3 regions of the Pseudomonas sp. LBUM1645 genome follow, and region 3 is predicted to be linked to each of the others. Evidence: predicted binding sites of a transcription regulator. Region 3 holds the regulator's gene; each other region holds the start of a gene.

Region 1 (3,279 bases), 1.6 Mb from region 3:
GAGCAGGAAGTTGGCCACGGTGCCGCCGAGGCTGATGACCATCACCGGTGTTGCCCGGCCGATGGCGCTGGTGAAGCCGCGCAGGGCCATGAAGCTCAGGTAGCCGGGCAGGGCGAACGGCAGGATCAGCAGGAACTGCCCGGCCGCGTGGACGTTGGTTTCGGTCTGGCCGAACAGCAGCAACACCGGTTTGAGGTTCCACAGCAGCAGTCCGGCCACCAACGCCATCAACCACGCTAGCCATAACCCGGCCTGGGTCAGCCTGGCGGCGCCGACGATGTCGCCGGCACCCTGACGGATGGCCACGAGTGTGCCGACCGCGGCGATCACGCCAATGCAGAAGATCGACACGAACGAGTAAGTCGCTGCGCCCAGGCCGCCACCGGCCAGCGCCTCTGGACTCAGGCGCGCCATCATCAAGGTGTCGGTGAGGACCATCAGCATGTGCGCCAACTGCGAGGCAATCAACGGCCCCGCCAGCCGCAGGATGGCCCAGAGTTCGGTACGTGCTGGATGCTGCATGGTCATCACGCCTCGATTATCAGAGTGAACAGGAGAGAGCCGATTCTCGGCGCTCTGCGGGGTTTTCACAAAGGGATAAAAAGGATGGGTTGCATGAGTCAAACTCATGCTGAAGAGTTTCTGCTAGGGTGACCGAATCCCGCTATAGGAGCTTTCCGAATGTCTCGTCGTCTTCCTCCCTTGTATGCCCTGCGCGCATTCGAAGCGGCGGCGCGGCACAGCTCGTTTACCCGTGCGGCCGAAGAGCTATCGATCACCCAAAGCGCGGTCAGTCGGCACATTCGTACGCTAGAAGAGCATTTTGCCTGTCGGCTGTTTCACCGCAGCGGACGCAATCTGCAACTGACCGAGTCGGCGCGGTTGATCCTGCCCGGCATTCGCGAAGGCTTCACTGCCCTGGAGCGGGCCTGCAATACCTTGCGTGCCGAAGATGACATCCTGCGCATGAAAGCGCCGTCGACCCTGACCATGCGCTGGCTGCTGGCACGGCTCAGCCGCTTTCGGCACCTGCAACCGGGCAACGAGGTGCAATTGACCAGCGCCTGGATGGACGTCGACTCGGTGGACTTCAACCATGAACCGTTCGATTGCGCCGTCATCCTCAGCAACGGGCATTTTCCGCCGGACTGGGAGGCGAGTTTCCTGTTCCCGGAAGAGCTGATTCCAGTCGGCGCGCCGAATCTTCTGCAGGATCAACCGTGGGATGTCGCACGACTGGCCAATGCCGAACTGCTGCACCCGACGCCGGACCGACGCGACTGGCGCAGTTGGCTGGAACGCATGGGGCTGGCGGATCAGGTGTCGCTCAAGGGCGGGCAGGTGTTCGACACGCTGGAACTGGGCATGATCGCCGCCGCCCGAGGCTATGGCGTGTCCATGGGCGATCTGCTGATGGTGGCGGAAGATGTGGCTCAGGGACGTCTGAGTCTGCCGTGGCCGACGGCCGTCGCCAGCGGTGAGAAATATTACCTGGTCTGGCCGAAAACTCGCCCCGGTGGTGAACGTTTGCGCAGGCTCAGCGACTTCCTGCAAGGCGAAGCCCGAGCAATGGAATTGCCCGATGTTCAACACTTGGGCTGAATCGATAGAGCCGCCGCAATGGCGGCCTTGAGCCATATCCCGGTTAATTACTCAAGTATTCCGATTTTCCGCCGAAAATGCAGGTGGAACCTTCGTGCAGGTTCGACGCAATTCCCATTATTAGAATTTTGCTGAGTGTGCAGCCAGATCAAGGAAGATCCGGTCGCTCGGCCAGGAGCTGTCATGTCTCAACCTCGTGCCCGGATCGCCTCACAGCTTGGTCTTGCGCTTGCCGTGATACTGGCGATTGTCATCAGCGGCAGTACCGTGTTCGCCCTGCGTTCGCTGGACACCGCCAACCTCGCCACCCGCGAAGAGCACCTGGCCAGTGAAGCCCGGTTGCTGGCCGATCAGTTGAGTACCTTTCACGGCACGTTGCGTGAAAGCACCCAGCGCCTGAGCGGTCTGTTCGAGAAGCGCTTCAGCGCCGGTTTGAGCGTGCACCCGGATGAACCGGTGGCGGTAGCGGGCGCGCAGACGCCGGGGCTGCACCTGGGCAGCGAAGTGCTGAACAACAATTTCAAGGAAGTGGACGAGTTCAAGCAAATGACCGCCGGCGTTGCGACGGTGTTTGTGCGCAGCGGCGAAGACTTCATCCGGGTCAGCACGTCCCTGAGCAAACAGGACGGCAGCCGGGCCATCGGCACACTGCTCGATCACGCGAACCCGGCCTATGCCCGCTTGATGGCAGGGCAGGCCTACGTCGGTCGCGCCTTGCTTTTCGACCGGTCCTACATGACTCAGTACACCCCCGTACGTGACAGCGGCGGTAAGGTGATTGCCGTTCTGTTCGTAGGATTCGACTACACCGACGCGCAGAACGCGCAGTTTGCCAACCTCAAGCGCTTCCGTATCGGCCAGACCGGTTCCCTGGCGCTGCTGGATGAGCAGAGCAAATGGCTGGTGCCGATCGCGGGCGTGCAAGCGCTGGATCAGGCGACTCCGACCATCGTTGGCTTGGCGAAAACGCCGGGCAAGGGCGAGTTCTGGAGTGACAAGTCAGAAGATTTCTACAGCATTGCCGTACCGTTTGAAGGCGGCCCATGGTCGGTCGTGGCGAGCATGCCGAAAACAGAAATCCGTGCCGTGACCTGGAGTGTCGGCATTCAATTGGCGATTGGCAGTCTGCTGGCGATGTTGATCGCTGTGGGGGCGGCGGTCTGGTTGCTACGCAGCAAACTCGCACCTTTGGGTGATCTGGTGCGTCAGGCGGAAGCCTTGGGCGCCGGTGATTTGAGCGTGCGGCTGAACGTGTCGAGCAACGACGAGATCGGTCAATTGGCCCGCGCGTTCAATCAGATGAGCCAGGCGCTGTCGACCATGGTCGAGCACATCCGCAAGGCCTCGCAAGAGGTCAACAGCCGCGCCCAGGCCTTGTCCGGTCTGTCCGGTGGCGCCTATGAAGGGATGGAGCAGCAGTCGGGCGAAATCACCAGCATGGCCGGCGCCGTGGAAGAGTTCAGCGCAACGTCCCTGAACATCGCCGACAACATGGGCAACACCCAGCGTCTGGCCCAGGAAAACGCACAGCAAACCCAGATCGGTCGTACGTCGATGGACGAAGCGTCCTCGTCTCTGGAGCAAATCGCTGGTGCGCTGAACAGCACGGCGACAGTGATCAATACCTTGGGTCAGCGCTCCCAGGAAATCGGTGGCATCGTCGGTGTGATTACCTCG
Region 2 (3,279 bases), 2.4 Mb from region 3:
TGGGTGCGGTCGGCCATCAGGATCATCACCCGACGCATGCCGCACGCGACCAACGCGTCCCGGGCAGACGTGGTCAAGTGCATGGCATTGGTGAAGCGACTGGGCTCGACCAGCAACTCGGCACACTGTCTGCGCCATTTCGCCAGGTCTTCGGCAGTCGGTGCCGGGGCTGGCAGCAATCCAGCGTGAACGCGGTTCATGCCCCACGGCCAGATCAGTGAAACGGCCGGATGCCAAAGGTCTGGCATGGCGTGATGGCGGGCGCTGTTGGCGGCCTGTTGGTGCAACTGCTGCTGCACTTCGTCCATCGGCATTTGCAGGTAAAGGCTGGTCAGGTACTGCCAGCGTTCACTGTGCGGACTGTCCCAGGCTTGTTGTGCCGACAGCGCCAGACCGTTGGCCAGCAGCACCGTATTGGCCGGTTGATTGAGCCAGCGGCGCAGGGTCGGATCGTCATCGAGGCGGTTCTGCTGGCGCAATGGATGATCGCTGTCGCGCGCGATGCGCAGCACTTTCACCAGCTCACGTTGCTCGTTGAGCAGCAGCCGATAACCCTGGTGCACCCAGTTCGGCAGGCGCCAGATGTCCACGAGCGCCAGGCAGATATCCAGCAGGCGCGCGCCGAACAATTGCATTTCAACTTTGCGCGCCGACTCACCTTTATGCATGACCCGCAGCTCCCATTCTTCGAGCAGCTGCGGATGGGTCAGCGCCATCGGCCAGAGCGGCGAGAGAAACAGCAGGCTGCCCCAGTGGATGTCCTGCCACAGCCGCGCCAGGCGACTGGCGAAAAAGCCGTTGGCCTGTTGGGTCGCATGCTGGCTGATCAGCTGCAGCTGACGCAGGGCGATCGGGATCTCCGATTGCGGCTGGGCAGGCAACCGGGCGAGCAGTTCTTCGGTGCGCTTCAAACCGAGGCGATTGATCGCCACCTCAAGGTTTTCCGCAGGCTCGGTCATGCTGCCATGGGTGTGGCGATTGGCTTCGCGAATCACGCTCAAGGCCAGCGCCGGGCTGTCCTGTATCAGTTCGGCAATATCGCGCAGGGAGCTGCGGCTGTTGGCGATGGCTTTGCAGACACGGTCATGACTGGCTTGCGGAACCGGCAGGCGCACGCCATCGAGAAGCTTGACCCAGCCTTCGAGAGTGGTTGGTTTTGGAGTTGGAACGTTCGTTTCGTTAGCCATGGTTGGACGCGATCATCGTCTGCATTACCTATGCCCGGAGCGGGCCAAATTGGCTTTTCGCCTGAACTGGCTATAGTCTGGCGCAGTTTTGCCGATAAGTAGAAGAAGAGATTTTTTAACTTCCGAATATGACCTTGAACCCGACTCAGTAAGTGCTCTCCTACCTATGGCTAAATTAATCGGCATCATCGTCGTATTCGCGAGCGTGCTCGGCGGATACGTGCTCTCCCACGGCAAAATTGCCGCCCTGATTCAGCCCTTCGAGGTGATGATTATTGGTGGTGCGGCACTCGGTGCATTTCTGCAGGCCAACCCCGGTTACATGACCATGCACGTGCTCAAGAAATCCTTGGGCATGTTCAGTTCGCGTTTCAACCACACGTTCTATCTGGAAGTGCTGGGCCTGATCTACGAGATCCTCAACAAGAGCCGCCGCGAAGGCATGATGGCGATCGAAGGCGACATTGAAGATGCCGCCGCGAGCCCGATCTTCGCCAAGTACCCGGCCGTGCTCAAAGATGAACGCATGACCGCGTTCATCTGCGATTACCTGCGCATCATGTCCTCCGGCAACATGGCTCCCCATGAGCTTGAAGGCCTGTTCGACATGGAGCTCTACAGCCTCAAGGAAGACCTCGAGCATCCGTCCCACGCGGTGAACGGTATTGCCGACGCCATGCCTGGTTTCGGTATCGTCGCGGCGGTACTCGGTATCGTGGTGACCATGGCTTCCCTGGGTGAAGGCGATCAGAAATCCATCGGCCTGCACGTCGGCGCGGCACTCGTCGGTACCTTCTTCGGTATTCTCGCGGCGTACGGTTTCTTCGGTCCGCTGGCTCATTCGCTGGCCCACGATGCCAAGGAAGAACTGAACGTCTACGAAGCCATCAAGGCCTCGCTGGTCGCTTCCGCTTCCGGCATGCCGCCGTCCCTGGCAGTAGAGTTCGGTCGCAAGGTTCTGTACCCGGCGCACCGTCCCAGCTTCGCTGAGCTGGAACAAGCGGTTCGCGGTCGCTAAGTCATGGAAAATAACCAGCCGATAATCATCAAGCGCGTCAAGCGCATCGCCGGCGGGCATCACGGGGGCGCCTGGAAAATCGCCTTCGCGGACTTCGCGACGGCGATGATGGCGTTCTTCCTGGTGCTGTGGCTGCTGTCCACCGCAACACCTGAACAGAAGATCGCCATCGCCGGTTACTTCAAGGACCCGGTCGGCTTTTCCGAAAGCGGTACGCCGTACATCATCGACCTGGGCGGCTCGCCGACCCTGGCGCCGGAGAACACCCTCAACCCCGAGGTGAAATCTCAGCCGCAGCCGGACAAGGTGACCATCGACACCGAACAGGTTGAAGGCATGGCCGAGCAGGTCGAGAAGGAGCGTCTCGAGCTGTTGCTGCAAGAACTGCAGACCAAGGTCGAAGAGAACCCGCAGCTGAAGAAATTCAAAGACCAGATCAGTTTCGAAATCACGCCGGACGGTTTGCGCATCCAGATCGTGGACGCCGAAAACCGGCCGATGTTCGACTCCGGCAGTGCACGTCTGAAGCCGTACTTCGAAGACATCCTGCTGGCCATGGCCGACACCATTAAAGCGGTGCCGAACAAGATCAGTATCAGCGGCCACACCGATGCCAAGCCGTACACGGGCACCGGTGACTTCGGTAACTGGGAGCTCTCGGCCAACCGTGCCAACGCAGCACGTCGCGCGCTGGTCGCCGGCAGCTATCCGGATGCACAGGTGGCGCGCGTCGTCGGTTATGCCTCGTCGGCGTTGTTCGATCGCGAGCACCCGTTCAATCCGATCAATCGCCGTATCGACATCGTGGTGCTGACCAAGAAAGCCCAGCGTGCCATCGAAGGTTCGCAAGGTGCGGAACCGGCTCCAGAACCAACGCCGACGCAAGGGCAGGGTGGACCGGGTGAAGTGCCTGCGACGCCAGTCGATCCGAATGCGTTGCCGGCGGACAAAGAACCGTTGCCTGCGCATGAGCTTCGCGAGCGCTTGAATCTGTTTGATAACCCGGCACCGAAACCGGGTGAGCCACCCAAGCAGTGACCACAAAAAAGCCGCGATGATCGCGGCTTTTTTGTC
Region 3 (3,279 bases):
GGCCCGTTGTCGCGCGATTTGCTGGCGCTGATTACCGATATTGAAGAACCTCGTCAGGCCTGGCGCATGTTGCTGGCGCACCTGGCGCGGATGATCGCCACACCGGAAGTCGAGCCTCTGGAAGAGGGCGGCGTGATTGCCATGGTCGGCCCTGCCGGCATGGGCAAGACCACCACCCTGGCCAAACTCGCGGCCCGTTACGTGCTCAAGTACGGCGCGCAGAATATCGCGCTGGTCAGCATGGACAGCTACCGTATTGGTGCTCAGGAACAACTCAAGACGTTGGGCCGGATCCTCAATGTGTCGGTGACGCATGTCGATCCGGGCCAGTCGCTGGTGCAGGCGCTGGAGCCTTTGCTGCGCAAACGCGTGGTGCTGATCGATACCGCAGGCCTTCAGGCCAGCGATCCGGCACTGCGCATGCAGCTCGAAAGCCTGGCCGGTCGTGGCATCAAATCGAAAAATTATCTGGTTTTGGCAACCACCAGCCAGAAACAGGTTCTAACGGCCGCTTATCACAGTTACAAGCGTTGTGGGCTCGCTGGCTGCATCCTGACTAAACTGGATGAAACGGCAAGTCTGGGCGAGGTGTTGAGCCTGGCCATCAGTCATGAATTGCCGGTGGCTTACCTCACCGATGGCCCGCGGATTCCGGATGATTTGCATCTACCGCGTCGTCATCAGTTGGTCAGTCGCGCCGTCAGCGTGCAAATGCAAGAAGAACCCAGCGAAGAAGCCATGGCTGACATGTTCGCTGATATTTACCACAGCCCGACCAAGCAGGTCGGCTGAGGTATTAATGAACAGTTTTTGTACCTACATCGATGGTCTGCCATGCATTGTTCAGTTAGTGAACGCGCAGCCAGTAATGTGGCCTCCGTCTAAGTAAGACAAGGTAAAGAAAATTCATGGGCAGCATGCATCCCGTACAGGTGATCGCGGTGACCGGCGGCAAAGGTGGCGTCGGGAAAACTAACGTGTCAGTGAACTTGTCCCTGGCTCTAGCAGAGCTCGGTCGACGCGTCATGCTGTTGGACGCCGATCTGGGGCTGGCGAACGTCGACGTCCTGCTGGGACTGACACCCAAACGTACTTTGGCCGACGTGATCGAAGGCCGCTGCGAGCTGCGCGACGTACTGTTGCAAGGTCCTGGCGGCATTCGCATCGTCCCGGCCGCGTCCGGCACGCAGAGCATGGTTCATTTGAGCCCGGCTCAACACGCCGGCCTGATCCAGGCGTTCAGCGATATCGGCGACAACCTCGACGTGCTGGTGATCGACACCGCTGCAGGCATTGGTGACTCGGTAGTCAGTTTCGTTCGCGCAGCGCAGGAAGTCTTGCTGGTGGTCTGCGACGAACCGACCTCGATCACAGACGCCTACGCACTGATCAAACTGCTGAACCGCGATTACGGCATGAACCGCTTCCGCGTCCTGGCCAACATGGCCCAGAGCCCGCAAGAAGGTCGCAACCTGTTCGCCAAGTTGACCAAGGTCACGGATCGCTTCCTGGACGTCGCCTTACAATACGTCGGCGCGGTTCCTTACGACGAAAGCGTGCGCAAGGCTGTGCAGAAGCAGCGCGCCGTTTACGAAGCCTTCCCGCGGTCCAAGTGCTCACTGGCATTCAAGGCCATTGCACAGAAGGTCGATACCTGGCCGCTGCCTGCGAACCCGCGCGGGCACCTGGAGTTTTTCGTCGAGCGCCTCGTGCAACAAACCGCAGGACCTGTGCTATGACAGCCAGTGGCTACAACCTCTACAAGAAGTCGGCACGTGACGCGCAGTACGAGCTGATCGAGCGTTACGCGCCACTGGTTAAACGCATTGCCTACCACTTGCTGGCGCGTCTGCCAGCCAGTGTCCAGGTTGAAGATCTGATCCAGGCCGGGATGATCGGCCTGCTTGAAGTGTCGACCAAATACGACGCCAGCAAAGGCGCGAGTTTCGAGACGTACGCGGGCATTCGAATCCGTGGCGCGATGCTCGATGAAGTACGCAAGGGGGACTGGGCGCCGCGTTCGGTCCACCGCAATACCCGGATGGTCAGCGACGCAATTCGCTCGATTGAAGCTAAAACCGGTCGTGACGCTAAAGATCACGAGGTTGCGGCCGAACTCCAATTGAGTCTCGACGATTATTACGGGATTTTGAACGACACCCTGGGCAGCCGGTTATTCAGTTTCGACGATCTGTTGCAGGACGGCGAACACGAAGGGCTGCACGAGGATGGCGCGAGTGCTCATCTCGAGCCGTCACGCGATCTGGAAGATGAACGCTTCCAGGCAGCGCTGGCGGACGCGATTGCCAATTTGCCGGAGCGTGAGCGACTGGTGTTGGCGCTGTACTACGACGAAGAGTTGAATCTCAAGGAAATCGGTGAGGTCCTGGGGGTCAGCGAATCTCGGGTCAGCCAGTTACACAGCCAGTGCGCGGCCCGTTTGCGGGGGCGTTTGGGGGAGTGGCGAGCGCGCTGAAGGCAGTGTGGGGACACTGCGAACGCGGCGGGTGGGGTGTTGAACCAAACCGGCCCCGATCTGTTGTGCTCCAGACAGTCATTGAGTGCTTTGCCGGATTGATTGAAATGGCGTGTCCAGGTGCTGGGCGCGTTTAAGACTGCTTGGAGGTCGAATTGAACAAGAACATGAAAATCCTCATTGTTGATGACTTCTCAACGATGCGGCGGATCATAAAAAACCTGTTGCGTGACCTTGGGTTCACCAACACGGTCGAGGCCGATGATGGCACTACTGCCATTCCGGTTCTCAACAGCGGCAGCATCGACTTTCTGGTAACAGACTGGAACATGCCTGGCATGACCGGTATCGATCTGCTGCGCCACGTGCGCGCCGATGAAAAGCTCAAGCACCTGCCGGTGCTGATGGTGACCGCTGAAGCCAAGCGCGAGCAGATCATCGAGGCAGCCCAGGCCGGTGTTAACGGCTATGTGGTCAAACCCTTTACGGCCCAGGCGTTGAAAGAAAAAATCGAAAAGATTTTCGAACGCATCGGTTGATGTGCGAAGCCACTGCGCCACGGGGGAGCTATGGAGCATTACGAATCTTCACAGGGCGATTTCGAGTTGACCCTGAAAAAACACGCTGTCGAACTGGTCGAAAGCCTTGAAAAAGGCAGGTTCGGCGACGCTGTGCAACTGATCCATGAGCTCAATCAGACCCGTGACCGCGGCCTGTATCAGGAAGTGGGCAAGCTCACTCGCGAGCTGCATAGCGCGATCGTCAATTTCCAGATTGACCCGAACATGCCGCAAGCCGAGGAA

The links. Region 3 encodes FliA, which starts transcription of late flagellar genes. Its sites were predicted from a motif close to CTAAAGTTTNNNNNNNNNNNGCCGNTAA; they were not measured.
Region 1: a site for FliA is predicted at 1,653-1,680, ahead of ACA079_RS31425 (methyl-accepting chemotaxis protein). Genes of this name have one in related genera too.
Region 2: a site for FliA is predicted at 1,258-1,285, ahead of motA (flagellar motor stator protein MotA). Genes of this name have one in related genera too.

What each region holds. Positions count from the first base shown of each region.
Region 1 is NZ_CP166811.1:6,878,209-6,881,487, reverse strand. It holds gene ACA079_RS31435 (NorM family multidrug efflux MATE transporter) at 1-522, opposite strand, end outside; gene ACA079_RS31430 (LysR substrate-binding domain-containing protein) at 682-1,602, shown strand; gene ACA079_RS31425 (methyl-accepting chemotaxis protein) at 1,786-3,279, shown strand, end outside.
Region 2 is NZ_CP166811.1:559,778-563,056, forward strand. It holds gene ACA079_RS02440 (HDOD domain-containing protein) at 1-1,187, opposite strand, end outside; gene motA (flagellar motor stator protein MotA) at 1,354-2,205, shown strand; gene motB (flagellar motor protein MotB) at 2,209-3,243, shown strand.
Region 3 is NZ_CP166811.1:5,271,123-5,274,401, reverse strand. It holds gene flhF (flagellar biosynthesis GTPase FlhF) at 1-792, shown strand, start outside; gene fleN (flagellar synthesis regulator FleN) at 909-1,739, shown strand; gene fliA (RNA polymerase sigma factor FliA) at 1,736-2,476, shown strand; gene ACA079_RS23820 (chemotaxis response regulator CheY) at 2,644-3,015, shown strand; gene ACA079_RS23815 (protein phosphatase CheZ) at 3,046-3,279, shown strand, end outside.